DNA from 3 places in the Streptomyces sp. NPDC037083 genome. Region 2 is predicted to be linked to each of the others. Evidence: riboswitches for the same ligand, from Rfam matches in the RefSeq annotation. Region 2 holds a riboswitch; each other region holds the start of a gene.

Region 1 (9,369 bases), on a different contig from region 2:
ACGCACGGCACCGGCAACGCGCTCGTGGCGATCGCCGTCGCCGCGGTCGTCATCTTCGTCACCGGCTTCCCGCTCGCCTACTACGGCGCCCGCTACAACATCGACCTCGACCTGATCACCCGCGGCTCCGGGTTCGGCTATTACGGGTCGGTGCTCACGAGTGTCATCTTCGCCAGTTTCACCTTCATCTTCTTCGCCCTCGAAGGCTCGATCATGGCCCAGGGGCTGAAGCTGGGCCTCGGCCTCCCGCTGTGGCTGGGCTACCTGGTCTCCACGCTGATGGTGATCCCGCTGGTGATCTACGGCATGAAGGCGCTCAGCAAGCTCCAGGTGTGGACGACGCCGGTGTGGCTGCTGCTGATGGTCGCCCCGCTGGTCTACCTCGTCGCCACCGATCCCGGCACCGTCGACCGGTTCCTCTCCTACGCGGGCGCCGACGGCGACGGCGGGGTCGACACCGCCTCCGTGCTGCTCGGCGCGGGCGTCTGTCTCTCCCTGATCGCGCAGATCGGCGAGCAGATCGACTACCTGCGCTTCATGCCCCCGAAGACCGAGGAGAACAAGCGCGCCTGGTGGACGGCCGTGATCATGGCGGGCCCCGGCTGGGTGGTGCTCGGCGCGCTGAAGCAGGCCATCGGCGTCTTCCTCGCCGTGTACATCCTGGCCGGGGTCGGCCCGGCGGCGGCCACCGAGCCGATCCAGCAGTTCCGCGGGGCCTTCGACGCGATGATGCCGTCCTGGCTGGTCGTCCCGCTGGCCGTGGCCCTCGTCGTGATCAGCCAGATCAAGATCAACGTGACGAACGCGTACTCCGGTTCGCTGGCGTGGACGAACTCCTTCACCCGCGTCACCCGGCACTACCCCGGCCGCATGGTGTTCGTCCTGGTCAACCTGGGCTTCGCGCTCGCCCTGATGGAGGCCGACATGTTCAGCTTCCTCAACGACATCCTCGGCTTCTACTCCAACTGCGCGATCGCCTGGGTCGTCACCGTCGCCACCGACATCGGCGTCAACAAGTACCTGCTGAAACTCTCCCCGCACGCGCCCGAGTTCCGTCGGGGCATGCTGTTCGCGGTCAACCCGGTCGGCGTCGTCGCCTTCCTCGCCGCGTCCGGACTGTCCATCGCGATGTACTTCCACGCCCTCGGCGACACCCTCCAGCCGTACTCCCCCGTCGCCGCCGCGGTCATCGCGTTCGTCCTCACCCCGCTGATGGCCGTCGCCACCCGGGGCAGGTACTACCTGCGCCGCACCGACGACGGCATCGACGAGCCGCTGCTCGACGCGGAGGGCAACCCCAGCGCCACGACGTACGAGTGCCATGTCTGCCACCAGTCCTACGAGCGCCCCGACCTGGCCGCCTGCCGGACCCACCACGCCATGGTCTGCTCGCTGTGCCTGAGCACGGACACGGTCGGCGACCACGTGCTGCCCGCCCGGCCGACGACCGCCTGAACCCGCCGCCCCCGCGGTCGCGATCCACGCGAAGTGGGCCGCCCAGCACGGGACTTCGGCCTCGGGACGGTTCGAGCCACGGCAGGTTCGAGCGACGGCATGTTCGGGAGAGGCGGTCCGCGAAGGCGGGATCCGACAGGCGGGCCGGGACGACGGGATCGGGCAGGTGGTCCAGGACGGCGGGATCGGGAATGGTGGCCCGGGCGGCGGAGTTCGGCGAGGTGGCCCCGGGCGGCAAGGTCCGGCAGGGTGGTCCGGGGCGGCGAGGTCGGTCGTCGGTCATCACGCGCGCGTGATGACCGGCGCCCCCGCCGACGCCCCGCACATCATGCCCGCACCAGGAGGAGCACCACGTGACGAGCCGTGTCACCTTCATCTCGCCCGCCATGAACGCGTCGCTGCGTCAGGCCCGTTTCGACGACGGGGCTTCGATCGACGCCGGCGGCGAGGCGCGGGCCCGTGCCGCGGCCGGCGCGCTGCCCTCGGCCTCGCGTGTCGTGACGTCCGCGACGGTGCGCTGCCGGGAGACAGCCGCCGCGCTGGGCCTCGACACGGCGCAGGCGGTGGAGCCGGAGGAGTTGGCGGCGCTGGACGTCGGGCGCTGGCGGGGCCTGACCCTCGCCGAGGTCGGCGCGGGCGAGCCGGAGGCGGTGGCCCGCTGGCTCGCCGACCCCGCGTCCGCGCCGCACGGCGGGGAGTCCGTCGGGGACCTGTGCGCACGGGTGGCCGCCTGGCTGGATGCGTCGTCGCGGGCGGACGGCCGTACCCTCGCCGTGGTCGAGCCGGAGGTCGTGCGGGCGGCGGTGGTCCATGCGCTGGGCACGCCGGCGGCGGCCTTCTGGCGGCTCGACGTGCCGCCGCTCACCGCCACCTCGCTGAGCGGGCGCGGCGGCCGCTGGAACCTGCGGCTCGGGCATCCGCCGGACTCGGCCGAGGCCTCCGCCGAAGGATCATGACGCCGCATCCCGGTGACGTCGCAGCAGTGCCGCCACGGCGCAGCGCAGGCAGTCGACGTCCGGGTCCGCCGGTGCGGCTGCGGCTGCCTCGCACACCGGCCCATGCGACCCGGACGTCCCGCCTTCCCGGGGGCAGTCCTCGGCCGGGCCGGCGGCGACCAGCGTCTCCAGGTCCCGCAGAAGCCGCTCGGTGCGCTTCAGTTGCTGACCGAGGACGCGGATCCTGGCGCTCTGGCCGCCGATCTGCCGTCGGCTGTCGATGAGTTGCTCGTACTCCCGCGGTGTCAGGGCGACCGCTTCGCGGCCTCCCAGGGTGATGCGGCGCGGCTGGGGCTGTCCGGTCACCTCGGGCTCTCCGCTTCTCGCCGCTGTCGGTCCCGGGGTGCGGTCAGGTCGGCAGGGCGGGTCGATGGGACGACAGGGCGGGTCGACGGTCGATGTCGTCGCTGCCCGGAGAACGCGAGAGGGCCCCCGGACGGTTCCGTGGGCCCTCTCGTCGTCGTGTCGGTGAAATCGTCCGGTCTGGTGAAACCGTCCGGTCGGCGACGTCGTCGTGTCGGCGAAGTCGCCTTGCCGCCAGGTCAGTTCGGGGCGGGCGCCGCCGAACCCGCCGACACGGTGGCGGGCTTGGGGTGCAGCAGTCGCTCGGCCAGTTCGCCGAAGGCGAGGCCGAAGCCTGCCCACATCGTGACCTGCATGGCGAGCGAGGAAAGGCGGAACCGCCACAGCAGCGTGGCCGGGAAGTCCCCCGGAACCTCGTTGACGGCGGGCAGGAAGGCGTAGGCCAGCCCGACCACCAGCACGAAACCGAGGACGGCGACGACGGTGGCGTACCAGTTGCCGAGCCGCGGCGCGAGCCGCTTGCCGACGATGACCGCGGCGACCGCGAGGAGCACGCCGAGCACCATCATGAGGAAGTACAGGGTGGTCCGCTTGGCGATGGTGTCGTGGTCGCCGACCGCGGGCGGGTTGGCCGGGTACTTCAGGAAGGGCACGACGTACACGGTGAGCAACCCGGCCCCCGACAGCAGCAGCGCCGTGGCCCGGGGGGTGAAGCGTCCGACGCGGCCGAGGGCGAAGCAGTAGGCGAGGGCGGCGATCCCGCCGAAGGCCACCCCGTAGACCAGGACGCCGGTGGCGAGGCCGGCGGTGGACTGCAGCCCGCGGGAGACGAGTTCGACCTCGTGCTCGTGCGCGGCCGCGTGGGACTCCTCGAAGCCGATGGCGCCGTCGACGTACGGCTCGCCGAGGAAGTAGGCGACGAACAGGGCGAGCACGCCGGCCCCGAGGCCGGCGAGCATGCCCCGAACGAGCAGGTTTCTTACCGTTGCTGAGTTCATGGGTGTGCGGCGCCCCTGATCAGTGGCAGGGGAAGCCGAGGAGGTGACGGGCGTCGTGCACCCATTCGTGGACGCCCTCGCCGGAGACGACGGAGGTGGCGCCCTGCTCGGCGCCGACGAAGTAGAGCAGGACCAGCATCAGGACGCCGAAGAAGACCGCCCAGGGGGCGATTGCCTTCAGCGGCAGCTTGGCGGGTACGACGGGGGTGGTGACGGTCGGCTGGGCGACATGCTGCGCCATGGCAGGGCCTCCTCTGGGAGTTCGCGTCCCATCTCGGTGGTGCACAGGACGACGGTCCCGGGTCTGACTCGCGATGCGCCCCGTCAGTGAGAAGCGCATCGATCACAGTGGCGCGACCGTGCCGGATTTCCACCGGCTTCCGTGATCCCGTCGTCGATATCAGAGCGACGGTACCGTGTGTCGCGCCCATGGCCAATACCGCACCACCTGCCGTGATGCCGCTCTCCGCCGCGACGTGGCCCGGATCACCGCGGTTTCCCCCTGTCCGCCCGATCCTCGCCGGCCGCGGTCGGGAGCGGCGGGCGCCGGGCGCGCAACGGGAATTCCGGTCCCGTAGCCGGGTCGGGGTCGGGCAACGGGCTCCGGACCGAGTGACGGTTTCCGGCCACATGACGAGTTTCCGGTCAAGTTGCGGGCGCCGTCCGGCCCGAGGCGCTCCCAGGGGGCGGACGAAGCGTCATGCCGACTGCTGTGGAAGCGGTCGGGGAGCGGTGGCGTCCGCGTGACGCCGCGCCGCCCACAGTCCCGCCGCGAGGGCCGCGGCGGCCAGCCCCAGGACGCCCACCGCATGCGCGAGACCGCCGACTGCCGAGGCCACGGCCAGGAGTACCAGCGGGCAGACGAACTCGCCGCCGAAGAAGGCCGCCGTCCACAGTCCGGTGCCCCGGCCGCGGTCCTCGAACGCCAGCCGGGACATGGCGCTGGTGAGGAGCGCGGGCAGCAGCAGCCCCGTGCCCAGGCAGTTGAGCACCGCTCCGACGATCAGGAGCGGTGCGTCGGACGCGAGGGACATCACCGCGAAACCGACCGCGCAGAGCGCGAGGACGGCGGGCAGCATCGGGTCCGGGGAGCGCTTGAGCCGGGCGAAGGCGACCGCGCCGCCGACGGTGGCGGCGCTCGCGGCCGCGGTGGCCAGGCCGATCACACCGGAGTTCGTCACGCCGAGGTCGTCCAGCAGGTACGCCATCTCCACGGGGACGGTGTAGAAGACCATCGCCCCGAAGAAGGTGAGCGCGCAGATGCCGGCCATCTGCCGCCACGGGAACGACCCACGGGCCTGCGCCTCGCCCCGCGGCTGGGCCTGAGCCCGGACCTCGGCGGACGCCGTGCGCGCCGCGGGCCTCGGCAGCGGGTTCGGCAGGACGACGGCCATCAGCGGGGCGAGCACCAGGCTCACCGTGTAGACCCAGAAGGGCACACGCCAGCCGGCCGCCCCGGCCGCACCGCCGACCACGAAGAAGACGGTGGCGGACGCGGAGGCGCACATGGTCTGCAGGGCGAGGTACTTCACCCGGCGACGACCTGTGTAGTAGTCGCCGATCAGCGTGGTGCAGCAGGTCATGATGGCGGCCTCGGCGACACCGACCAGGGCGCGGCTGGCGATGATCGCGCCGAGCGAGTCGAGCCAGAGCGGCGCCGTGCCGAACGCGGCGTACAGGACGGTCGCCACGACCAGCAGGCGTTTACGGCCCAGCCGGTCCACGATCACCCCGGCGAACGGGGCCAGCAGCGCCAGCGCCAGCGCCGGCACGGTCAGTGCGAGAGGGACCAGCGCCTCGGCGCCCGTGCTCGACTCGAAGTGGTCCTGCATCTTCGGCAGCACCGGGGCGATCAGCACCGCCCCCAGGATGGGCAGGCAGCTGCCCGCCATCAGCAGGGTCACCCGCAGCAGATGGGCCGGGCCCGCGTCGGCGACGGGCGGGGGGACGGTGTCGTCGACCGTGACAGCAGAAGGCGGGGGCACGGAACCGGGCATGGCGACTCCAGGTGACGGCGTGAGGGACGGCTCGGGGATGACGAGAGGGACGGTTCAGGGGACGGCACGGGTGAGCGGGCACGCCGCACGGGCGCCGACCGCGGCGCGAGGCGGGCCGGGAGGCCGTACGCCGCCGGAGGATCCGGACACGGCGGCGTGCGGGTAGCGACGACTATGGGGCGGGCGGGGCGCCCGTCGCCATCCCCCGCGCGATCCGAATCCCGTATCCGGGGCATCCACGTCGTGGATGCGCGCCGCGCCACGGGTGCGGCGCGGCCGTGCACCGTTCTCAGCGACGGCCGAGCGGGGCGGGTTCGCCGACACCACGGACGCCACGGCCGTCACGGACGCCGAGGGGCACGCCCGCCCACTCGCACGTCGAGGCTCTGACGATCAAGGGGCGAACGCTTCACGCCAGGTCGCCGTGATCCGCTGGTGGGCCCGGACGAGGGGTGCCAGAGTCGGAGCCATGGCCATCGACGTCGCCGCCCTGCGGGCCCACTTCCCCTCCCTCGCCCACGGCCTCGCCTTCTTCGACGGACCGGGCGGGACGCAGACCCCCGTCCCGGTCGCCGAGGCCGTCGCCCGGACGATGACCGGCCCGCTGTCCAACCGCGGACCGGTCAGCGCGTCGGAACGCAACGCCGAGCGGGCCGTCGCCGAGTTCCGCGCCGCCTACGCGGACCTGCTGGGGGTGGCGGCGAGCGGCGTGGTGCACGGGCGCAGCGCCACGCAGCTCACCTACGACTTCTCGCGCCACCTGGCCAAGGAGTGGCGCGCGGGCGACGAGATCGTCCTCAGCCGGCTGGACCACGACGCCAACGTGCGGCCGTGGGTCCAGGCGGCCGAACGGACCGGGGCCGCCGTCCGCTGGATCGACGTCGACGACGCGACGACGGAACTCGACCTCGCCTCCTACGAGCGGGCGCTGTCGCCGCGGACGCGGCTGGTCGCGGTGACGGCGGCCTCGAACGTGCTGGGCACCAGGCCGCCCGTGCGGCGGATCGCCGACCGGGCCCACGAGGCCGGTGCCCTGGTGTTCGTCGACGGGGTGCACTACGCCGCACACCACCTCGTGGACGTGCCCGCGCTCGGGGCCGACCTGTTCGTCTGCTCGCCGTACAAGTTCCTCGGACCGCACTGCGGTGTGCTCGCCGGATCGCCCGACGTGCTCGAACGCCTCAGGCCGGACAAGCTGCTGCCGTCCTCGAACGCAGTGCCCGAGCGCTTCGAGTTCGGGACCCTGCCGTACGAGATCCTGGCGGGCGCCACCGCCGCCGTGGACTTCCTGGCCACCATGGACACGGGGGGCGAGGGGGACGGCGCGCGGGACGCTCCGGAGCCGGGCGCGTCGCGCAGGGAGCGGCTGCGGCGGTCGCTGTACTCCCTGCACGAGCACGAGAACGTGCTGCGCGCCCGGATGGAGGCGGGGCTGCGCGCGCTGGGCGCCGCCGTCACCGTCCACTCGAAGGCGCCGGACCGCACCCCGACCGTCCTGATGGCCCTGGAGGGCCGGGACGCCCGGGAGGCGCAGGCGCATCTGGCCGCCCGGGGGGTGGTGGCCCCGGCGGGCTCCTTCTACGCCTACGAGGTCTTCGCCGCGCTGAAGCTGGAGGACCCCGCGCTGCGGGTGGGGCTCGCGCCCTACAACGACGCCGAGGACGTCGACCGGCTGCTCGACGGGCTGTCCTCGTTCCTCTGAAACGCCCGGGGGGCGCCCGCCCGGCGGGGCGCCCACGCACATCGCGACACACGCCGTTCTCCAGACTTGCACCGTTCGTTTTCTTGAATCGTTCGTGTTTATGCCGTAGGTTCGGGCGCATGACATCACCCCGCACACCGACCACCGCCGAGGAGCTGCGCGGTGTCGGCCTGCGGGTGACGGCCGCCCGTGTCGCGCTGCTCGAGACCGTCCGGGAGGGCGACCACCTCGGCGTCGAGGCGATCGCCTCCGGCGTCCGCGACCGCGTGGGCCACATCTCCCTGCAGGCCGTGTACGAGGCCCTGCACGCCCTGACCACGGCGGGGCTGGTGCGCCGCATCGAGCCGCCGGGCAGCCCGGCCCGGTTCGAGGGGCGCGTAGGGGACAACCACCACCACCTCGTGTGCCGGACGTGCGGCGTCGTCGCCGACGTCGACTGCGCGGTCGGCCACGCCCCCTGCCTGACCGCCGTCGACGACCGGGGCTTCTCGATAGACGAGGCCGAGGTCATCTACTGGGGCCTGTGCCCCGCCTGTTCCTCCGCCCGCAGTACCTGAGCACCCGCAGCGACCACCCGACCTGCGGTTCGTGAGCATGTGATCCGACCAGTCCAGAAGGATTCCCCCATGACCGAGAACCATGACGCGATCGTGACCGAACCGAAGGCGGCGGAGGCAGGTGGCTGCCCGGTCGCGCACGACCGCGCCCTGCACCCGACCCAGGGCGGCGGAAACCGCCAGTGGTGGCCGGAGCGGCTCAACCTGAAGATCCTCGCGAAGAACCCGGCCGTGGCGAACCCGCTCGGTGAGGACTTCGACTACGCCGAGGCGTTCAAGGCGCTCGACCTGGCCGCCGTGAAGGCGGACATCGCCGAGGTGCTCACCACCTCGCAGGACTGGTGGCCCGCCGACTTCGGCAACTACGGCCCGCTGATGATCCGCATGGCCTGGCACAGCGCGGGCACCTACCGCATCAGCGACGGCCGCGGCGGCGCCGGCGCCGGTCAGCAGCGGTTCGCCCCGCTCAACAGCTGGCCGGACAACGCCAACCTGGACAAGGCCCGCCGTCTGCTGTGGCCGGTCAAGAAGAAGTACGGCCAGTCCATCTCCTGGGCCGACCTCATGATCCTCACCGGCAACGTCGCGCTGGAGCAGATGGGCTTCGACACCTTCGGCTTCGCCGGCGGCCGCGAGGACGTCTGGGAGGCGGAGGAGGACGTCTACTGGGGTCCCGAGACCACCTGGCTCGACGACCAGCGCTACAGCGGCGACCGCGAGCTGGAGAACCCGCTCGGCGCCGTCCAGATGGGCCTCATCTACGTCAACCCCGAGGGCCCGAACGGCAACCCCGACCCGCTGGCCTCGGCGCGCGACATCCGTGAGACGTTCCGCCGGATGGCGATGAACGACGAGGAGACGGTCGCCCTGATCGCGGGCGGTCACACCTTCGGCAAGACCCACGGCGCGGGCCCGGCGGACCACGTCGGCGACGACCCCGAGGCCGCCTCGCTGGCCGAGCAGGGCCTCGGCTGGAAGAGCAGCTTCGGCACCGGCAAGGGCGGCGACGCCATCACCAGCGGTCTGGAGGTCACCTGGACCTCCACGCCGACGCAGTGGAGCAACGGCTTCTTCGACAACCTCTTCGGCTTCGAGTGGGAGCTGACGGAGAGCCCGGCCGGCGCCAAGCAGTGGGTCGCCAAGGACGGCGCGGGCGCGGGCACCGTCCCCGACGCACACGACCCGTCCAAGCGTCACGCCCCGACGATGCTGACGACCGACCTGGCGCTGCGCTTCGACCCGGTCTACGAGCAGATCTCGCGCCGTTTCCACGAGAACCCCGACCAGTTCGCAGACGCGTTCGCCCGCGCCTGGTACAAGCTGACCCACCGTGACCTGGGCCCGAAGTCCCTCTACCTCGGC
Region 2 (9,369 bases):
AATACCCCGAATCGGATATTTTTACTCGTCGGGAGGGAAGACCGCTTCACCGCTCCCTGCCATCGTGATCACGATCGCCTCCACCGGGCAGCTCTCCGCCGCCGCCAGCACCCGCTCGTTCGCGTCGGTGTCCGGGGTGGCCGGATGCGACTGTCGGGCGGTGTCCAGCCGGAAGCCCGCGGGCGCGTGGTGGACGCACTGGGCGGAGCCGATGCACAGGGAGCGGTCCACCTCCACGTGCCACCGGTCCCCCGTCCCCGCGTTCGCCCCCGCCCCTGCGTTCGACGGCGCCCCCGCGTTCGACGGCGCCCGCGCGGGAGGCACCTCCGTCTCCCTCACCCCTCCCACCCCGCCGGCAGGTGGATCATCTTGTGCTCCAGGTACTCGCCGAAGCCCTCGGGGCCGAACTCCCGCCCCAGCCCGGAGTTCTTGTAGCCGCCGAACGGACCGAGCATGTCCAGACTGAAGGTGTTCACGGAGTACGTCCCCGTGCGGACCTGGCGCGCGACCTCGATTCCGTGCTCGACGTCGGCCGTCCACACGCTGCCGCTGAGCCCGTAGTCCGAGTCGTTCGCGATCTTCAGCGCCTCGGCCTCGTCGCCGTAGGGCAGGAGGCAGATCACCGGCCCGAAGATCTCCTCGCGGGCGATCCGCATGGAGTTGTCGACGTCGCCGAAGAGGGTCGGCTCGACGTACCAGCCGCGGTCCAGACCCGCCGGACGGCCCCCGCCGGTGAGGATCTTCGCGCCCTCCTCCTGCCCGATGCGGATGTAGTCGAGGTTGCGGCGCTGCTGCCGCTCGGCCACCAGCGGGCCGACCTGGGTCGCCGGGTCCAGCGGATCGCCGACGACCAGGGCGTCCGCCGCCGCCGCGAAGGCGTCCGCGAACTCGTCGTAGCGCGAGCGCGGGAGCAGGATCCGGGTCTGGGCGACACACGCCTGGCCGTTGTTCATCCAGGCGGCCGAGGCGATCCCCGGCACGGCGGTCGCGATGTCCGCGTCCGGCAGGACGACCGCCGCCGACTTCCCGCCCAGCTCCAGGGTCACCCGGGTGAGGTTGCGGGACGCCACCTCCATGACCCGCTTCCCGGCCGCGACCGACCCGGTGAAGGAGACCTTGTCGACGCCCGCGTGCCCGACCAGGTACTCGCTCACCTCACGGTCCGCCGGCAGGATCGACAGCACGCCCTCGGGCAGCCCGGCCTCCCGCACGATGTCCGCGAGGACGTACGCGTCCAGCGGCGACTCCGGGGACGGCTTGAGGATCACCGTGCAGCCGGTGAGCAGCGCGGGCGCGAGCTTGGCGGCTGCCACGAACTGCGGGACGTTCCAGGGGACGACGGCCGCGACCACGCCGACCGGCTCGCGCCGCACGAGGATCCTGCCGAGCACGCCGTCGCGCCGCTCCTCGTAGGTGAAGCCCCGGGCGACGGTGATCGCCGCGTCCCACACCATCATCGCGCCGAGGGCCTGCGCGAGGACGCTCCAGGAGTACGGCGAGCCGTTCTCGGACGAGATCACCCGGGCGAGCTCCTCGTGACGCGCGAGGATCCCGTCCTTGATCCGGCCGACGACCTCGATCCGCTCGTCGAGCGACAGCCGCGGCCAGGGCCCCTCGTCGAAGGCCCGCCGGGCGACGGCGACGGCCCGGTCGACGTCGGCCGGCGAGGCATGCGGCACCCGCCCGATGACCTCCTCCGTGTGCGGCGAGATCACCTCGATGACGGCTTCGCCCAGGGGGTCGGTCAACTCGCCGCCGATGAACAGCTTTCCGTGCTCCACGAGCTCAGTCATGGCCACTGCCTTCATTTCTGACGGTATTTCAGAAACTGATACCAGTTCCGGTTGAAGTAGTCCACGGACGAGACACGAATGCCCCTGAACAGCGGTTTCCCGATGATCAGGGGCCGGTGAGGAAGCTGGGGACCGCCAACAGCACCGGTGTCCACGGAGGAGCCGACGCATGGCCCCGAAAGGAGCACACGCTTACGCGAGGACTGCTCGGCGTCGGCCGGATCACCTGAAGCGCCGAAGCGTCGATGTGACAGCGGCAGACAGGGCATGCCGACCACGTGCCCGGCTGCCCAAAGGGCGTGTTCATACACGATCCGTGTGGAAGCATCGAAGATACCCCTGCCGCCGCCCGCCTACGACGAATCGGGTGAATCGTTGGCCAGACAGCCCACCGTCCGGCATGGACGCCGTCGCAAGCTGCTGCTCGCCGCAGGGCCGGTACTCGGCACCGGGGTGGGCGCGCTGACCAACTTGGTCACTTCCGAGTGGAACTGGTGGATCTTCTCCTCTCTGGTTGTGCTTGTGTCGCTCTGTGCGGCCGCCGCCACGTACCCGCCTCGCGCGGAAAGTGAGTTCCGCAGCGGACATGCGGGCCGGGTCGACACGCCACGCACGCTGCCGCCTGCGAGTGCGGTGTTCGCCGGGCGCCGTCGTGAACTCGAGATGGTGGTCACGCACCCGGCCCGCCATGACTACCGTGCAACGTTGTTCCTCATAACCGGAGAATCAGGTGTGGGGAAGACTGAGTTCGCCGTACAGGCTGCCTACAGACTGGTAGACCGCTTTCCCGACGGCCAGCTCTTCATGGGATTCCGCAGTCACGCTTCCGGGACGGGGCCCCTGGAGGTACGCGATGTGCTTCTGGACCTCCTGGGCACACTTACGCCCGACGCGTCCACTGCCACACTCGACACCTCTCAACTTGTGAACAGATGGCGTGTCGCCACGGCAGATCGTCGCATGCTCCTGGTGCTCGACGACGTGACGCAGGCCAAGCACATAGAAAAGGTGCGGCCGAATTCCGAGCACTGCCTGGTGATCGCCACCACTCGCGAGGATTCCATAGCCGGAATCGATCCGGATCTTCACCTCCGACTTGAGGAGCTGTCGGAACACGAGGCAGCCTTCATGATCGCTGAGATTATGCGCCGTTCCTCGCGTGAGGTCACCGGAACCACTGTGGGCGATCTCGCCGCCCTGCACAGGCTGCCACTGATGGTTCGTCACGCAGTCGGCCAACTCTTGACAGGAGCGTCTCCAGACCTCGGGAGAACTCCGGGACGGAGCAGAGGAACCGACGCCCTCGCTCTCTCCTTCGGCCGCCTCTCGTCACGAGATCGACTTGTACTGCACCGTTCCGCACTGCATCCAGGGCCGCATCTGACGCCAGTCTTTGCGGGGGCACTCGCCGGTATGCCGGCGGAAGAAGCAGAGGAGGCGCTCACAGAACTCCACCGTGTAGGCATCCTGCACGAGGCCGGCCCCAGCTACGGTTTCCATGACCACGTGCGGGATCTCGCACTCGCCGACGGTCGACACCGCACCGGTGCGCAGGAGCCTGAGTGTGAGTGCGGGTGTAAGCGAGCCCTGGAGCGACTGTTCCAGGCAAGCCTGGACATGGCCAGGGATCTCGCTGCAGATATCAACGCACCAGTCGTCACGAGCGTCGACTCCCGCGTCCTCACACGTGTCAGATCGATGACGGAGGGGGAGGCGCTCTCATACCTTTCAGCGAACTTCGATGATCTGCTGGCAGTGATTCGTCTCGCGATCGCCCGCAGTTGGAACCAGACATGGAAGCTGGTGAGTGCCGTCGCGTATTACATGCGCGTCCATCGCAACATTCCCCAGGCGATGGACCTCCTCTCGGCTGCGCGTCGGATCGCAGTGCGCGCAGACGATTCGCGCGGAGAGGCCGTATGCCGTCTTGAAATCTCCCGGATGGAGCGGACCCGCGCCGATTACACAAAGGCCCGCGATGAAGCCGAGTGTGCGTTGCTGATATTTGAAGCCGAACGTGACTTGCTCGGTCAAGCCAACTGCCATTCCGAACTGGGGACCATTGATCAACATACCGGAAAGTACGCCGATGCGGCTGGTCGGGCGTCAACGGCTGAGGCGTTGTACTGCCGAGAGAATGACAAGCGAGGTCGCGCGGATGCGCAGGGGATGCTTGGGATGCTGGAACGACGCAATGGCAACTACCCTACGGCGCTTCAGCATCTGAACTCGGCTTTGCCCCTCTTCCATGAGATCGGCAACGAACGAAACGAGGCCTGGATCCGCATCGAGATCGGCACGGTCCATCGTCAGAACCGCGCGTACGACACTGCCCAGCAGAACTTCCGTGCGGCCCGGCGGATCTATGAAGGCGCGGACGACCGCAACGGACAGGCGTGGGCGGATCGCGAACTGGGAATCGTTGCCCGCATGAGGGGGCAGCACGCCGAGTCGCTTGCTCTGTTGTCCGAGGCCTTGCGAGTGTTCACAGAACTCGGCGGCACACGCAACCGCGCCGATGCGTTGGTCGAACTCGGCTCCCTGCACCGCGTAACCGGCGATCTTCAAGCGTCCCGGAGGCGCCTGGAGAGTGCGCTCGCCATCTACCGTGAGATCGGGAACAAACGGGGCATCGCCTGGACGGAACTGGAACTGTGCACGCTCGAACGCCTCAGCGGAAACCTCGACTCCGCGGACGCGCATCTGGAGATGGCGGACAGCATCTACGCACAGATACCGGACGAGTCAGGACGGGGCAGAGTCCGGGTCGAACGCAGCCTGCTTGCTGCACTGCGTCGCAGGACACCGCACGCGTGAACCTGCCCCTTCTGCGGTCTCTGGGCGCCGGCTTCCTGTGAACAGTGCGCTTCCGGCCGCACCGACCGGTGCTCATTGGGCGCCGCCCACTCGCGCTCGACGCAGCGAAGTGCGGCGACTTCGCCGACCACGCGACCAGGAGCCGCCCCAACGCCCGGGCCGTCTCCGGGCCGTCCAGCGGTGACCAACGGTCGACAAGCGGCGATAAGTGGTGCGCGCATCAGTGCAGGTCAGCCCAACTCTCAGCAGGGTCAGTCGACTTGGGCACCCATTGGAACCAGTTCTAGTTATAGTGGGCAATGGCCGTGGGACGGAGGGCGGATGACGAAGGTGCTCGATCATGGCGGAGGGGTGCGGTCCCTGCGGGTTCCCATCCCGGACAACCCGCTCGGCCACACGCTCGTCTACGTCGTCGACACCGACCGCGGGCCGGTGCTGATCGACACGGGCTGGGACGACCCCGCCTCCTGGGAAGCCCTCGGCGCGGGGCTCGCGGCCTGCGGCACGTCCGTCGCCGAGTTGCACGGCGTCGTCATCACCCACCACCACCCGGACCACCACGGACTGTCCGCGCAGGTGCGGGAGGCCTCCGGGGCATGGGTGGCGATGCACGCAGCGGACGCGTCGATCGTGCGGCGGACCCGGCGGACCCGCCCCGAACGCTGGTATGCCTACATGGCCGAGAAGCTGGCGGCGGCCGGCGCCCCCGAGTCCCACATCGCACCGCTGCGCACGGCGCGCCGCCGCACTCTGCCGGGGCTGTCCCCGGCCCTCCCCGACCGCGAGATCGTCCCCGGCGAGCTCCTCGATCTGCCCGGCCGCCGGCTGCGCGCGATCTGGACCCCGGGCCACACCCCCGGCCATGTCTGCCTCCACCTGGAGGAGGACCACCCGGCCGGACTCCCGGGTCACGGCCGTCTGTTCTCCGGCGACCACGTGCTCCCCGGGATCACCCCGCACATCGGCCTCTACGAGGACCCCGACGACCTGACGGTCACCGACCCGCTCGGCGACTACCTCGACTCCCTCGAACGCGTGGGCCGCCTCGCCCCCGCCGAGATCCTCCCGGCACACCAGCACGCCTTCACCGACGCACCGTCCCGGGTACGGGAGTTGCTCTCCCACCACGAGGAGCGCCTCACACAGCTCCTCGCCCTCCTCGCCTCCCCGCTCACCCCCTGGCAGCTCGCCGAGCGCATGGAGTGGAACCGGCCCTGGGCGGAGATCCCCTACGGGTCGAGGAACATCGCCGTCTCGGAGGCGGAGGCGCATCTGCGGCGGCTGGTGAAGCTGGGGCGGGCGGAGGCGGTCACGGGGAGCGATCCGGTGACGTACGCGGCGGTGTGAACGCGGGAGCCCGGCCTCCGCCCTACGGGCGCGTCCACGAGCCCGGGCAGGGCTCCGGCCCCGCCCGCCGGGCACCCCTCGGGCGCCTTCCTACCTGCCGGTAGAGTGGCCGCGTCGTCATCACACCCGTACAGGGGGAAGCCGGTGCAAATCCGGCGCTGACCCGCAACCGTGACAGCCGGATCGCCCGGTACGGGACCGTGACCGGCTCATGTGCGTCGGCAGGTCCGCCGCCGCACGGCACCGTCGAGGCATACGGAGCCGAGCCGCCGGGGTCGCCCCGTGCTGCCCGGCTCCCCCACAGGGAGAGGCACCCGCCGATCATGAACGTACGCCGCAGCGCCGCGGCCCTGGCCGCCGCCACCGTCGTGCTGGGCGCCGCCGTCCCCGCCGTCGCCGCCACCCCGTCCCCCACCCCGTCGGTGGCGATACCCGACGGGCTGTACGGCACGACCGACCCGACGTACGACGGTGTCTGGCGCCAGTCGCTGGCCCTGCTCGCGCAGCACACGGCGGGTGTCACCCCGGCCGACTCGGCCGTGGCCTGGCTGGCCGGGCAGCAGTGCGCGAACGGCGCCTTCGCCGCCTTCCGCGCCGACACCGCCAAGCCGTGCGACGCGAAGCTGATGGTGGACACCAACAGCACGGCGGCTGCGGTGCAGGCGCTCGCCGCGCTCGGCGGCCACCGGGCCGAGGCGCAGAAGGCGCTCGGCTGGCTGAAGTCCGTCCAGAACGCCGACGGCGGCTGGGGCTACTCCCCCGGCGGGCCCAGCGACGCGAACTCGACGTCCGTCGTGGCGGGGGCGATGACTGCGGCCGGACAGCGGCCCGCGGAGGTGAAGAAGGCCGGGAAGTCGCCGTACGACGCCCTGGTGAAGCTCTCCATCCCCTGCGACCGGGCCGGCGGCGGCGCGTTCGCCTACCAGCCGGACAAGAAGGGCGGCCTCGCGGCCAACGCGGACGCGACGGCGGCGGGCGTGCTCGGCGCCCTCGGCAAGGGGTTCGTGACGACGGCCGGGAAGACGCCGCAGGACGGCCCCGTCTGCGGCGGTTCGCCCGACCCGCTCACCCCGGACCAGCTCGCCCGCAACGGCTCGGCCTACCTCGCCGGCACGATCGGGAAGAAGGGCCATCTGGAGTCGGCCCTGCCCGGCGCAGAGAACCAGCCCGACTACGGCAACACCGCCGACGCGGTCGTCGCCCTCGCCGCCCACGGGTGGACCGCGCAGGCGAAGAAGCCTCTCGCCTGGCTGGAGCAGAACGCCGCGGGCTGGGCGCGGCAGAGCGGTCCCGCCGCCTACGCCCAGTTGGTCTTCGCGGCTCACGCCATGGGCGCCGACCCCCGCCACTTCGGCGGCGCCGACCTGGTCGCACAGCTCAACGCGACGGGACCGGCCCCGCAGGCCACGGACAAGGCCGCGGAGCGGACGGCCGCGTCCGACGGCAAGGACGACTCGGAGTCCGGGTACGGCGTCTGGTGGATCGTCGGCGTCTTCCTCGTCGCCGGCGTCGGCATCGGCTTCCTGATCAGCGCCCGGGGCCGGAAGCAGCGGCAGCCGTGACACGCCGGTGCGCCGTCCTCGTCCTCGCCGCGCTGTCGCTGCTCCTGGCCGGCGCGGCTCAGCCGGCCCAGGCCGCCGGCTACCGCTACTGGTCCTTCTGGGACCGCGCCGGCGACCACTGGACCTACGCCACCCAGGGACCGTCCACCGCCCGCCCCGCCGACGGCGACGTGCAGGGCTTCCGGTTCGCGGTGAGCGAGGACTCCAAGGACGCCTCGCAGCCGCGCGGCGCCGCCTCCTTCGCGGCGATCTGCGCGAGGACGCCCGCGCAGGACGGCACGAAGCGGGTGGCCCTGGTCATCGACTTCGGCACGGCGGCGGACGCCCCGAGCGGCGGCGGGACACCGCCGTCGCCGCGCACGGCCTGCGCCCGGGTCACCCCGGCCGCGACGACGGCCGAGGCGCTCGCCGCGGTCGCCAAGCCCCTGCGCTACGACGCCAACGCCCTGCTGTGCGCGATCTCCGGGTATCCGGAGACCGGGTGCGGTGAGCAGGTCTCGGCGGACGGGACGCGCACCCGGCGGCCCACGGCGGCCAAGGAGAACGGGAACGGGAGCGAGGACGGGAACGGGAACGGGAGCGGGAAGGACGGCGGCCCGTCGGTCGGGCTGTTCGCGGGCGCGGCGGCGGTGGCGGCGCTGGGCGCGGCCGCGGCGTGGCAGGCGCGGCGGCGGGGTTCGCGCGGGAATGGCTGACCGCCGCTCCCGCCCGCAACTCCACCCCGCCGCCTGGTGGTTGTGGGCCCTCGGTCTCGGCACCGCCGCGACCCGCACCACCAACCCGCTGCTGCTCGGCCTCCTGCTGACCGTGTCCGCGTACGTCGTCACGGTGTGCCGCCCCGACACTCCCTGGGCCCGCTCCTACTCCGCGTTCCTCAAGCTCGCCCTCGCAGTCCTCGTCGTCCGTCTGGTCTTCGTGGTGGCGCTGGGCTCCCCGATCCCCGGCACGCATGTGCTCGTCGCCCTGCCCGAAGTCCCGCTGCCGCACTGGGTGCAGGGCATCCGGCTGGGCGGCGCGGTCACGGCGGAGGGGCTGCTCTTCGCGTTCTACGACGGTCTGAAGCTGGCCACCCTTCTCGTCTGCGTGGGCGCGGCGAACGCCCTGGCCAGCCCTTCCCGTCTGCTCAAGACGCTCCCCGGCGCGCTGTACGAGACCGGCGTGGCGGTCGTCGTGGCGCTCACCTTCGCCCCGAACCTCATCGCGGACGTCCACCGTCTGCGCGCCGCCCGCCGCCTGCGGGGGCGTCCGGACCGGGGGCTGCGCGGTCTCCTCCAGGTGGGGCTGCCGGTTCTGGAGGGCGCGCTGGAGCGCTCGGTCGCCCTCGCCGCCGCGATGGACGCGCGCGGTTACGGCCGTACCGCCGACGTCCCCGCCCCCGTCCGCCGCACGACCGCGGTCCTCACGCTCGGCGGACTGCTCGGCGTCTGCGCCGGAACGTACGGTCTGCTGACCGCGGCGGGCGGCTCGTACGGCCTGCCGGTGCTGCTCGCCGGGGTCGTCGCGGCGCTGGCCGGACTGCGGCTGGGCGGCCGCCGCTCCCCGCGCACCCGTTACCGCCCGGACCACTGGAGCCCGCGCGCCTGTCTGATCGCCGCCTCCGGCGCCGCGGTGGCCGCCCTGCTCACCGTGGCCGGGTCGGCCGACCCGGCGGCCCTGCACCCCGGGGTGGTCCCGTTGACCGCGCCCGCCCTCCCCCTGTGGCCGGCGGCGGCCGTACTCCTCGCCCTGCTGCCCGCGTTCGTGTACAAGGAGCCGTCGTGATCCGCTTCGAGAGCGTCTCCGTGACGTACGACGGGGCCGCCGAACCCACCGTCAGGGACGTCGACTTCACGGTCCCCGAGGGTGAACTC
Region 3 (9,369 bases), on a different contig from region 2:
GTTCTTCGCGGCGACTGCGATCCGCTTGAACGCCGTCTCCATGTCCCCGCGCGCCGCCCGGCCGTCGAGCCCGCGCCCGTAGGCGTACCCGCCCCAGACGGCGTACACCTCGGCGAGGTCGGCGTCGGAGCGCCAGTTGCGGGCGTCGATCAGCGGCAGCAGACCGGCCCCGTACGCCCCCGGCTTGGAGCCGAAGACGCGGGCGCTCGCGCGCCGCCGGTCCCCGTGCGCGGCCGTGTCCTCGTCCACGTGGGCGCGCACGAAGTTGGACTCGGCCGGCTCGTCCAGCTCGGCCACCGCCCGCACCGCGTCGTCGATCAGCCCGACCACGTGCGGGAACGCGTCCCGGAAGAAGCCGGAGATACGGACGGTGACGTCGATGCGCGGCCGGCCCAGCTCGGCGAGCGGGACGACCTCGAACCCCGTCACCCGGCGCGAGGCGTCGTCCCAGACGGGACGGCAGCCCAGCAGCGCCAGGATCTCGGCGATGTCGTCGCCCTGCGTGCGCATGGCCGACGTGCCCCACACCGTCAGGCCGACGGACTTCGGATACCCGCCCGTGTCCTGCAGATACCGCTGCACGAGGGAGTCGGCGAGCGACTGCCCGACCTCCCAGCTCAGCCTGGACGGGATGGCCTTGGGGTCGACGGAGTAGAAGTTCCGACCGGTGGGGAGCACGTTGACCAGGCCGCGCGTGGGCGAGCCGGAGGGCCCGGCCGGAACGTAACCGCCGTCCAGCGCCTTGAGGATGTGCCCGATCTCGTCCGTCGTCCGGGCGAGCCTCGGCACCACCTCGGTGCACGCGAACTCCAGCACCGCGACGGCGTCGGGCAGTTCGGCGCCGCCGAGCACGTCACGCACCAGCGCGCGGCTCTCCGCGACCGCCCAGTCCCGTGCCTCCATGCCTTCCGCGACCCGCCGGCACAGCTGCTCCAGCAGATCGATCGCGTCGGACGCCGTCCGCGACGGCCCCTCGACGAGGTCCGTCAGCTCCACCGGCGCCTTCACGGGCGCCCCCGGCTCGGACAGCAGCTCCTTCTCGTCGAGCCCGAAGTGGGCCGCGAACGACGCCCTCAGCCCCGGCAGCGCGTTCGCCTTCCCGCCCCACACCTGCGAGGCGCGCAGCACGGCCAGTACGAGGTTGACGCGCGGTTCGCCGACCGGCCCGCCGCCCAGGACGTGCAGCCCGTCGCGGATCTGCACGTCCTTGATCTCGCAGAGATAGCCGTCGATGTGCATGACGAACTCGTCGAAGGAGTCGTCGTCCGGCTGGTCGTCGACGTGCAGGTCGTGGTGGAGCTCGGCGGCCTTCACCAGCGTCCAGATCTGCGCGCGCACGGCCGGCGCCTTCGCCGGGTCGAGGTCGGAGACGAGCGCGTACTCGTCGAGCAGTTGCTCCAGCTTCGCCAGGTCGCCGTAGGTGTCGGCCCGCGCCATCGGCGGCACCAGGTGGTCGACGACCGTGGCGTGCCCACGCCGCTTGGCCTGGGTGCCCTCGCCGGGGTCGTTGACGATGAAGGGGTAGATCAGCGGCAGGTCGCCGAGGACGGCGTCCGGCGCGCAGCCGCCGCTCAGCCCGAGTCCCTTGCCCGGCAGCCACTCCATCGTGCCGTGCTTGCCCATGTGCACGACCGCGTCGGCGCCGAAGCCCCCCTCCGACGCCGGGGCCTCCAGCCACCGGTAGGCGGCCATGTAGTGGTGCGACGGCGGCATGTCGGGGTCGTGGTAGATCGCGATCGGGTTCTCGCCGAACCCGCGCGGCGGCTGGATCATCACCACGACGTTCCCGAACTGCAGGGAGGCGAGCACGATGTCGTCCCCGTCGACGTACAGCGAGCCCGGCGGCTCGCCCCACGCCTCCAGCATGGCGGCCCGCAGCTCCGGGTCGAGCCTGTCGAACCAGGCCCGGTAGTCGGCCAGCGGCACCCGGGCCGGCGCGGCGGCCAGCTGCTCCTCGGTGAGCCATTCGACGTCGTGGCCACCGGCGTTGATGAGCCGGTGGATCAGCTCGTCCCCGTCGTCGGGATGCCCCTCGACCACGTACCCGGCGTCCCGCAGCGCATCCAGCACCCGCACGGCCGAGGCGGGCGTGTCCAGGCCGACGGCGTTGCCGACCCGCGAGTGCTTGGTCGGGTAGGCGGTGAACACGAGCGCGAGCTTCTTGTCGCCGTTCGGCTTGTGCCTCAACTGCGCGTGCCGGACGGCGATCCCGGCGACGCGCGCCGACCGCTCGGGGTCGGCGACGTACACGGGGACGTCGTCGGGGCCCTGCTCCTTGAAGGAGAAGGGCACGGTGACCAGCCGCCCGTCGAACTCGGGGATCGCGACCTGCATCGCCGCGTCCATGGGGGACAGCGCCGCGTCGGACTCGTCCCAGGCCGCACGCGACGACGTGAGGCAGAGCCCCTGCAGCACGGGCACGTTCAGCTCGGCGAGCGCCCCGACGTCCCACGCCTCCTCGTCGCCGCCCGCCGAGGCCTGCGAGGCGTGCGCGCCGCCGGCGGCCAGGACGGTGGCGACGACGGCGTCCGAGCGGCCGAGGATCTCGTACAGCCCGGCGTCCGCGCCGCGCAGCGAACCGCAGTACACGGGCAGGGCGTTGGCGCCCCGCGCCTCGATCGCGTCGCACAGGGTGTCCACGAAGGCGGTGTTGCCGCTCAGCTCGTGGGCCCGGTAGAAGAGCACGCCGACGGTCGGCCGTCCCTCGGTGAACGCCCGCTCGCCGTGGACGCCGTACTCCGGCATCTTCTGCGGTTCGACGAACCCCTCGCCGGTCAGCAGCACGGTGTCGGAGAGGAACCGCGCCAACTCGGTCAGGTTGGCCGGCCCGCCCTCCACGAGGTACCGCAGCGCCTCCGCCACGACCCCGGCCGGCACTGACGACTCGGCCATCAGCTCGGCGTCCGGCACGGTCTCGCCGCCCAGCAGTACGGTCGGAACGCCGGACGCCCGCAGCGCGGCGAGACCGTCCTCCCAGGCCCGCTTCCCGCCGAGCAGCCGTACGACGGCGATGTCCGCGCCGTCGAGGAGAGCGGGCAGCTCGTCCGTGACGCCGACCCGGGTCGGGTTGCCGATCCGGTAGTCGGCGCCCGTGGCGGCCCGGGCCGCCAGCAGATCGGTGTCGGCGGTCGACAACAACAACACTGTGCTCATGCGGGCGCTCCCGGTGGAATGAAAGGCAGTCCTTGCGGCGCGCCCGACTCGATGAGCCGCCAGAGCGCGTCGGTGTCCGCGTGCTGTTCGATCAGGTCGCCGAGCCGGTCGAGCTGCTCCTCGCGCAGCCCGGCGAAGGAGGTGTCGGGGGCCGGCACGAACCGGCGGCCCGCGGCGGCCGCCACATCGCGCAGAAACGCCCGCCGGAACCCGTCGGACTCCAGCGAGCCGTGCCAGTGCGTGCCCCAGGTCTGGCCGACCCGGCAGCCGTCGAGGAAGGCCTCGCCGCCCATGACGTCGGCGACCCCGTGATGGATCTCGTACCCCTCGACCCGTTCGCCGAGGGCTTCGCCCGTCGGCCGGGTGAGGGTCTTCTCCCGGGCGAACCGCACCCGGACCGGGAGGACTCCGAGCCCCTCCACCCGGCCGCGCCGGGACTCGACCTCGTCCTCGATGTGCTCGCCGAGGATCTGGAAGCCTCCGCAGATGCCGAGGACGGGCCGCTGCTCGGCGGCCCTGCGCAGGAGGGCCTCGGCCAGCCCCCGTTCGCGCAGCCACTCCAGGGCACGGACCGTCCCCCGGGTCCCCGGAACGACGACGAGGTCGGCGTCGGCCAGTTCCTCGGGCCGGTCCACGAACCGCACGACGACGCCGGGTTCGGCGGCCAGCGCGTCCACGTCCGTGAAGTTCGACATGAGCGGGATCGCGCAGACGGCGATCCGCAGCACGTCCTCCCCCACGGGCGGAGCGGTGTTGGACTCCCGCACGGTCCCGCGCAGCGAGACGCGGAGCCCGTCCTCCTCGTCGATCCCGAGCCCGTGCCGGAACGGCAGCACTCCGTAGGTCCGCCGTCCGGTCAGCCCGTGCAGCATGTCGAGGCCCGGCTCCAGCAAGGAGACGTCCCCCCGGAACTTGTTGACGAGGAACCCGGCGACGAGCGCCTGGTCCTCGGGGGAGAGCAGCGCCACGGTCCCGAAGAACGAGGCGAAGACGCCGCCGCGGTCGATGTCGCCCACGACCAGCACGGGCAGCCCGGCATTGCGGGCGATCCCCATGTTGACGATGTCCGTCCGCCGCAGATTGATCTCGGCAGGACTGCCGGCCCCCTCACAGATCACCGCGTCATACGTGCCCCGCAATCCGGCGAGACAGTCGAGAACGGTCCCGAGGAGCTTCTGCTGCCGCCCCCCGTGGTACCCGCGGGCGCTCAGCTCGCCCACCGGCTTGCCCAGCAGCACCACCTGACTGCTCTGCTCGCCGCCGGGCTTGAGCAGCACCGGGTTCATCAGCGCCGTCGGCTCGATGCGGCAGGCCTGCGCCTGCATGGCCTGCGCCCGCCCGATCTCGGCGCCCTCCCGCGTCACGAACGAGTTCAGCGACATGTTCTGCGCCTTGAACGGCGCGACCTTCACCCCCTGCCGCACCAGCCACCGGCAGATCCCGGCCGTGACGACGCTCTTGCCGGCGTCGGAGGTGGTGCCGGCGACGAGGAGACCCCCGCTCATGACGTACGCCCCTTCCGCGCGCCCAGCGTGTCGCGCGCGTTCTTCGCGACGAAGCGCGCGGCGACGGTGACGCCGAGCGCGAGCAGGCCGACGTGGCGGGACAGCCGCGCGGCGCGTTCGATGTCCCGCGCGACGACGGGCCGCCCCGCCGCCCCGTTGAGCACGGGCCGGTGCTCCACCCGGCCGCCGTAGGACAGGGTCCCGCCCAGCCGCACCCCGAGGGCGCCCGCGAAGGACGCTTCCACGGGGCCCGCGTTGGGGCTGGGATGCTTGCCGGCGTCGGCGCGCCAGGCTCGTACCGCGCCCCGCGGATCGTCTCCGGCGACGGCGGCGAGCACGGCGGTCAGCCGTGCCCCCGGCCACCCGGCGACGTCGTCGAGCCGGGCCGAGGCCCACCCGTAGCGCAGATGGCGCGGCGACCGGTGTCCGACCATCGCGTCGAGGGTGTTGACGGCCCGGAACCCGAGCAGCCCCGGCACCCCGCCCACGGCGCCCCACACCAGGGCGCCGACGACGGCGTCGGAGGTGTTCTCGGCGACGGATTCCACGACGGCCCGGGCGATCCCGTCGGCGTCCAGGGCCTGCGGGTCGCGCCCGCACAGATGCGGCAGCCGTTCCCGGGCGGCCTCGACGTCCCCCGCCTCCAGGGCCCGGCCGATGCGCCGGGCCTCGCGGACGAGGGAAGTGCCCCCGACGACCGCCCAGGTGGCGGCTGCGGTGAGGGCGACGGAGGCGGCGGGACGGTCGCGCACGGCCCGCGAGGCGACGGCTCCCAGGGCGACGGCGCCGCCCGCGCAGACGACGGCGTGCAGGGCGCCCCACCCCCGGTGGTCCCGCCACAGCAGCCGCTCGACGGCGCCCGCAGCCCGCCCGAACGCGGCGACCGGGTGTCCCCGGCGGGGATCGCCGAGGAGCAGGTCGCCGAGGAGGCCGGCGGCGGCGCCGTACGCGTGGACGCGATCGGCACCCATCGGCTCAGCCGGCCGTGAGGGCGGGCAGCGACCTGATGGCGACGCGAGACGGGCAGCCGAGCATGGCTATGTGTCCTCACTCAGGGTGTCCACGCCCTGGTTCGACGAGACCGCGGCGAGAGTTCCTGGCTCCCGGGGGTTACTACCCCGGTGACAGTGGCGGGACCGCGCCGGATTCGCACCGGCTTCCTCTTCTGCCGCCGTACATGGCTCGGGCAGTCCACCACGGGCCCGGAAGGGTCGTCAACTTGCTGTTGACCTGCAGGAGGAGAGTGTGCAGAACCCCACACGCGGGCGATCGGCGGGGTCACACGGACAGGGGGTGCGGGACGGCGATCCGTCCCGCACCCCCTGGGTGTCCGATGGCGCGTCAGGTCACGGCCGACGCGTCAGGCCACGATCAGCGAGATCCCGTACGCCACCGCCGCCGCACAGGCCGCGAAGCACGCGTACGCGCCCGTCACCGCGAGGGTGGCCGAGCCGCCCTCCGCCGTCGCGCGCTCCTGCCGCGACAGGCCCATGACGCCGAGGGTGAACAGGGCCACGAGGCCCACGGTGACCACGAGGCTGACGCCGAACACGGAGCCCAGGGCTGCCCAGTCGATCTTCATGATGCTTCTCTTCCTTCGGACCGGACGCGCCGGCTCAGACGGTCGCGGCCGGCGGGGCGGCGGGGGCCGCCACGGGCTCGGGGGCCGGGGAGGGGATGGTGGCCGTCAGGTCGTCGGCGATCTGGCCCGCCGGAGGCGGGGTGACGGCCGCGATCGCCGTCGTGACGACGCCCGCCGGCTCCGCGGTCTCGTTGACGTTCGAGGCGTCGACGACCTCGCGCCGGGAGATCTTCCAGATGGCCGCGCTGGAGGCGATCAGGAAGACGGCCACGACGGCCGTGCCCCAGGAGCCCAGGCCGGTCACGGCCTCGGCGAGCGCGCCCACCAGGGCCGCCGCCGGCAGGGTCAGGCCCCAGGCCACGAACATGCGGGTCGCCGTCGACCAGCGGACCACACCGCCCTTGCGGCCCAGCCCCGCGCCCATCACCGAACCGGAGACCGAGTGGGTGGTGGAGAGGGAGAAGCCGAGATGGGAGGAGGCCAGGATGACGGTGGCCGCGCTGGTCTGGGCGGCGAAGCCCTGCTGCGGCTGGAGGTCGGTCAGGCCCTTGCCCATGGTGCGGATGATGCGCCAGCCGCCGAGGTAGGTGCCGAGCGCGATGGCGAGGCCCGCGGAGAGGATGACCCAGGTGGGCGGGTCGGAGTCGGGGGCGACGGCGCCGCCGGCGACCAGGGCGAGGGTGATGATGCCCATCGTCTTCTGCGCGTCGTTCGTGCCGTGCGCGAGGGAGACCAGGCCGGCCGAGGCGATCTGGCCCGTGCGGTAGCCCTTGGCCGCGGCCTTGCCGTCGGCCTTCTTGCCGAGGGTGTAGGAGAGCCGGGTCGCCAGCATCGCGGCGACGCCCGCCACGATCGGCGCCGCGATCGCCGGGATCAGGACCTTGGTGACCAGCACGTCACCGTGCACCGCGCCCGTTCCGGCCGAGGCGATGGTGGCGCCGATCAGACCGCCCATGAGGGCGTGGGAGGAACTGGAGGGCAGGCCCACCAGCCAGGTCAGCAGGTTCCAGAGGATCGCGCCGACCAACGCGGCGAAGATGACCTCGGGACGGATGCCGGTCTCGTCGACGAGACCCTTGGAGATCGTGTTGGCGACCTCCACCGAGAGGAAAGCGCCCACCAGGTTCAGCACGGCGGACATCGCCACCGCGACCTTGGGCTTGAGCGCACCGGTCGAGATGGTCGTGGCCATCGCGTTGGCGGTGTCGTGAAAACCGTTCGTGAAATCGAACGCGAGTGCGGTGACGACCACAATCGCGAGGATCAGCGAGAAGTTTTCCATTTACCCAGGCAATCGTTCGAAGTCATTGGTGCGTTGACCGTAGGCAATCTGGGTGAACGGAAGATGAACTGGGGCGGGCGTCGGGGTGTCCGTGCAAGGGCTTTGGGGCCGGCGTCGCCGCGATGCCCGAGTTGCGCCCAAGCGCCGCACGGCCGACCGCCCTTGGCCGCCCTCCGCCGCCCGTCCACGGGACCGCCGAAGAGATTTTGGTCACCCGGCAGGACGCCGCTGCCGGGCTGCCGCCGGGAGGCCCGCGCCCAGCACCCCGGCGCACGGTGGTCACGGCGCTCCGGACGGCGCCGTCGTGTACGAAACGCGCGCCCCGCGCCGTGCGCGCGCGGCGCCCACGCAATGCCTGCGTGTGCCGGTGTACCGGGGGGCGGGGGGCGTTGGTGGTGCGGTGGTGTCCGGTGCGGGCGTCCGGTGGTGCGCGGTGCGGGCATCCAGGAGGTATCCGCCCGGGGATCCCCGGGTGCGGCAGCGGTCCCGTCGGCCTGCTGGCAGGATCGCGGCATGGCTGAGCAGCGACGCGAGCAGGGGGAGTTCCGGGACGCCCGGAACTGCGGGGACTCCCGGGACGGCGAGCAGGGCGCGGGGGAACGCCGGGGGAGAAGAGCGGCGACCCCCGAGGAGGCCCGGGCCTGGGAGGCGCTCGTGACGACGGCCCGTCGCACGGTGACCGACGGCCTCGTCGTCGGCACCTCCGGAAACGTCTCCGTGCGCGTCGGCGACACCGTGCTGGTCACCCCGTCGGGAGTGCCGTACGACCGGCTCACGCCGGACGACGTCACCGGCGTCGACCTCGCCGGCCGTCAGGCGCTCGGCGCCCTGGTCCCGACGAGCGAACTGCCCATGCACCTCGCCGTGTACCGCACCACCGGCGCCGGGGCCGTCGTCCACACCCACGCCGTGCACGCCACGGCCGTGTCGACCCTCGTCCCGGAGCTTCCCTTCGTCCACTACATGGCGGGCGCCCTCGGCGGCCCCGTCCGGGTCGCGCCCTACGCGACGTACGGCACCGAGGAGTTGGCCGCGAACATGCTCCGGGCGCTCGCCGACCGCACCGGCTGCCTCCTGCAGAACCACGGCACCCTCACCTACGGCGCCACCCTCGACCAGGCCTACGACCGCACGGCCCAACTGGAGTGGATGTGCCGCCTGTGGCTGACGGCGTCGTCGGTTCCCGGCCTCAGCCCGACCCTGCTGACGGAGGACCAGGCAACCGAGGCGGCGGAGCGACTCCGAGGCTACGGACAACGCCCCTGACACCCCGGCGGCGCAGGGTCTTCACCGCCCCTCCGGACCGACCCTCCGGCCGCCTGCGCGCCATCGCGTGCCCGGCGTCGCGTCCCCCGGGCGGCCGCAATGCCTGTCGGCGGCCGTTGGGGGGCGTGGCGATGGTGGTGGGCCGCCGGTGCGGGGGGACGGGCAGGCGCTGTCGGTCCGGCGGGAGTGGGGCTTCGGGGGCTGCCCGGCCGCCTGGGCGCTCGCCGCGCGCCCGGCGTCCGTCCCCCGCGCGCCCGGCGTCGCGTCCCCCGGGCGGCCGCAGCACTGGCCGCCGTGGGGGATGACCCGGACACTGGACGGGTGCGCACAGTCACAGCGACGGCCGTCGCCGTCACCGCAGCCCTGGCCGCCGGCGCCGCCAGTGTCGCCGCCGGCCGGTTCGCCAGCGACGCCGCGCTGAAGGCGCCGCCCGGCAGGCCGCTGCCCACCGAACCCCGGCTCACCGTGCACGGCACGGCCGCCGGGCAGATCACCCTCACCCGCGACCTGGCCGCCCTGCGCCCCGGCTCCTACGGCCTCTCCGGCAACGGCTCCCACGCGGTCGTCGGCGCCGTGCTGCC

What was found. A riboswitch is a leader RNA that binds a small molecule or an ion and turns the genes downstream of it on or off. The one in region 2 is predicted to bind cobalamin.
Region 1: another riboswitch for cobalamin. It lies ahead of ACZ7DE_RS12880 (CbtB domain-containing protein); the one in region 2 lies ahead of ACZ7DE_RS05700 (prenyltransferase/squalene oxidase repeat-containing protein).
Region 3: another riboswitch for cobalamin. It lies ahead of ACZ7DE_RS20015 (cobalamin biosynthesis protein); the one in region 2 lies ahead of ACZ7DE_RS05700 (prenyltransferase/squalene oxidase repeat-containing protein).

The regions. Positions count from the first base shown of each region.
Region 1 is NZ_JBVJSQ010000004.1:169,466-178,834, reverse strand. It holds gene ACZ7DE_RS12900 (purine-cytosine permease family protein) at 1-1,455, shown strand, start outside; gene ACZ7DE_RS12895 (histidine phosphatase family protein) at 1,809-2,411, shown strand; gene ACZ7DE_RS12890 (hypothetical protein) at 2,406-2,756, opposite strand; gene ACZ7DE_RS12885 (CbtA family protein) at 2,993-3,751, opposite strand; gene ACZ7DE_RS12880 (CbtB domain-containing protein) at 3,771-3,992, opposite strand; cobalamin riboswitch at 4,029-4,186, opposite strand; gene ACZ7DE_RS12875 (MFS transporter) at 4,450-5,748, opposite strand; gene ACZ7DE_RS12870 (cysteine desulfurase-like protein) at 6,218-7,450, shown strand; gene ACZ7DE_RS12865 (Fur family transcriptional regulator) at 7,570-8,007, shown strand; gene katG (catalase/peroxidase HPI) at 8,077-9,369, shown strand, end outside.
Region 2 is NZ_JBVJSQ010000002.1:192,289-201,657, forward strand. It holds gene ACZ7DE_RS05680 (ferredoxin) at 22-237, opposite strand; gene ACZ7DE_RS05685 (aldehyde dehydrogenase) at 336-1,793, opposite strand; gene ACZ7DE_RS05690 (tetratricopeptide repeat protein) at 2,112-4,610, shown strand; gene ACZ7DE_RS05695 (MBL fold metallo-hydrolase) at 4,932-5,957, shown strand; adenosylcobalamin-variant (AdoCbl-variant) riboswitch at 6,083-6,154, shown strand; gene ACZ7DE_RS05700 (prenyltransferase/squalene oxidase repeat-containing protein) at 6,281-7,519, shown strand; gene ACZ7DE_RS05705 (SCO2322 family protein) at 7,516-8,214, shown strand; gene ACZ7DE_RS05710 (CbiQ family ECF transporter T component) at 8,207-9,280, shown strand; gene ACZ7DE_RS05715 (ABC transporter ATP-binding protein) at 9,277-9,369, shown strand, end outside.
Region 3 is NZ_JBVJSQ010000007.1:56,472-65,840, reverse strand. It holds gene cobN (cobaltochelatase subunit CobN) at 1-3,153, opposite strand, end outside; gene ACZ7DE_RS20020 (cobyric acid synthase) at 3,150-4,658, opposite strand; gene ACZ7DE_RS20015 (cobalamin biosynthesis protein) at 4,655-5,629, opposite strand; cobalamin riboswitch at 5,729-5,870, opposite strand; gene ACZ7DE_RS20010 (hypothetical protein) at 6,019-6,240, opposite strand; gene ACZ7DE_RS20005 (inorganic phosphate transporter) at 6,275-7,522, opposite strand; gene ACZ7DE_RS20000 (class II aldolase/adducin family protein) at 8,036-8,788, shown strand; gene ACZ7DE_RS19995 (alpha/beta hydrolase) at 9,110-9,369, shown strand, end outside.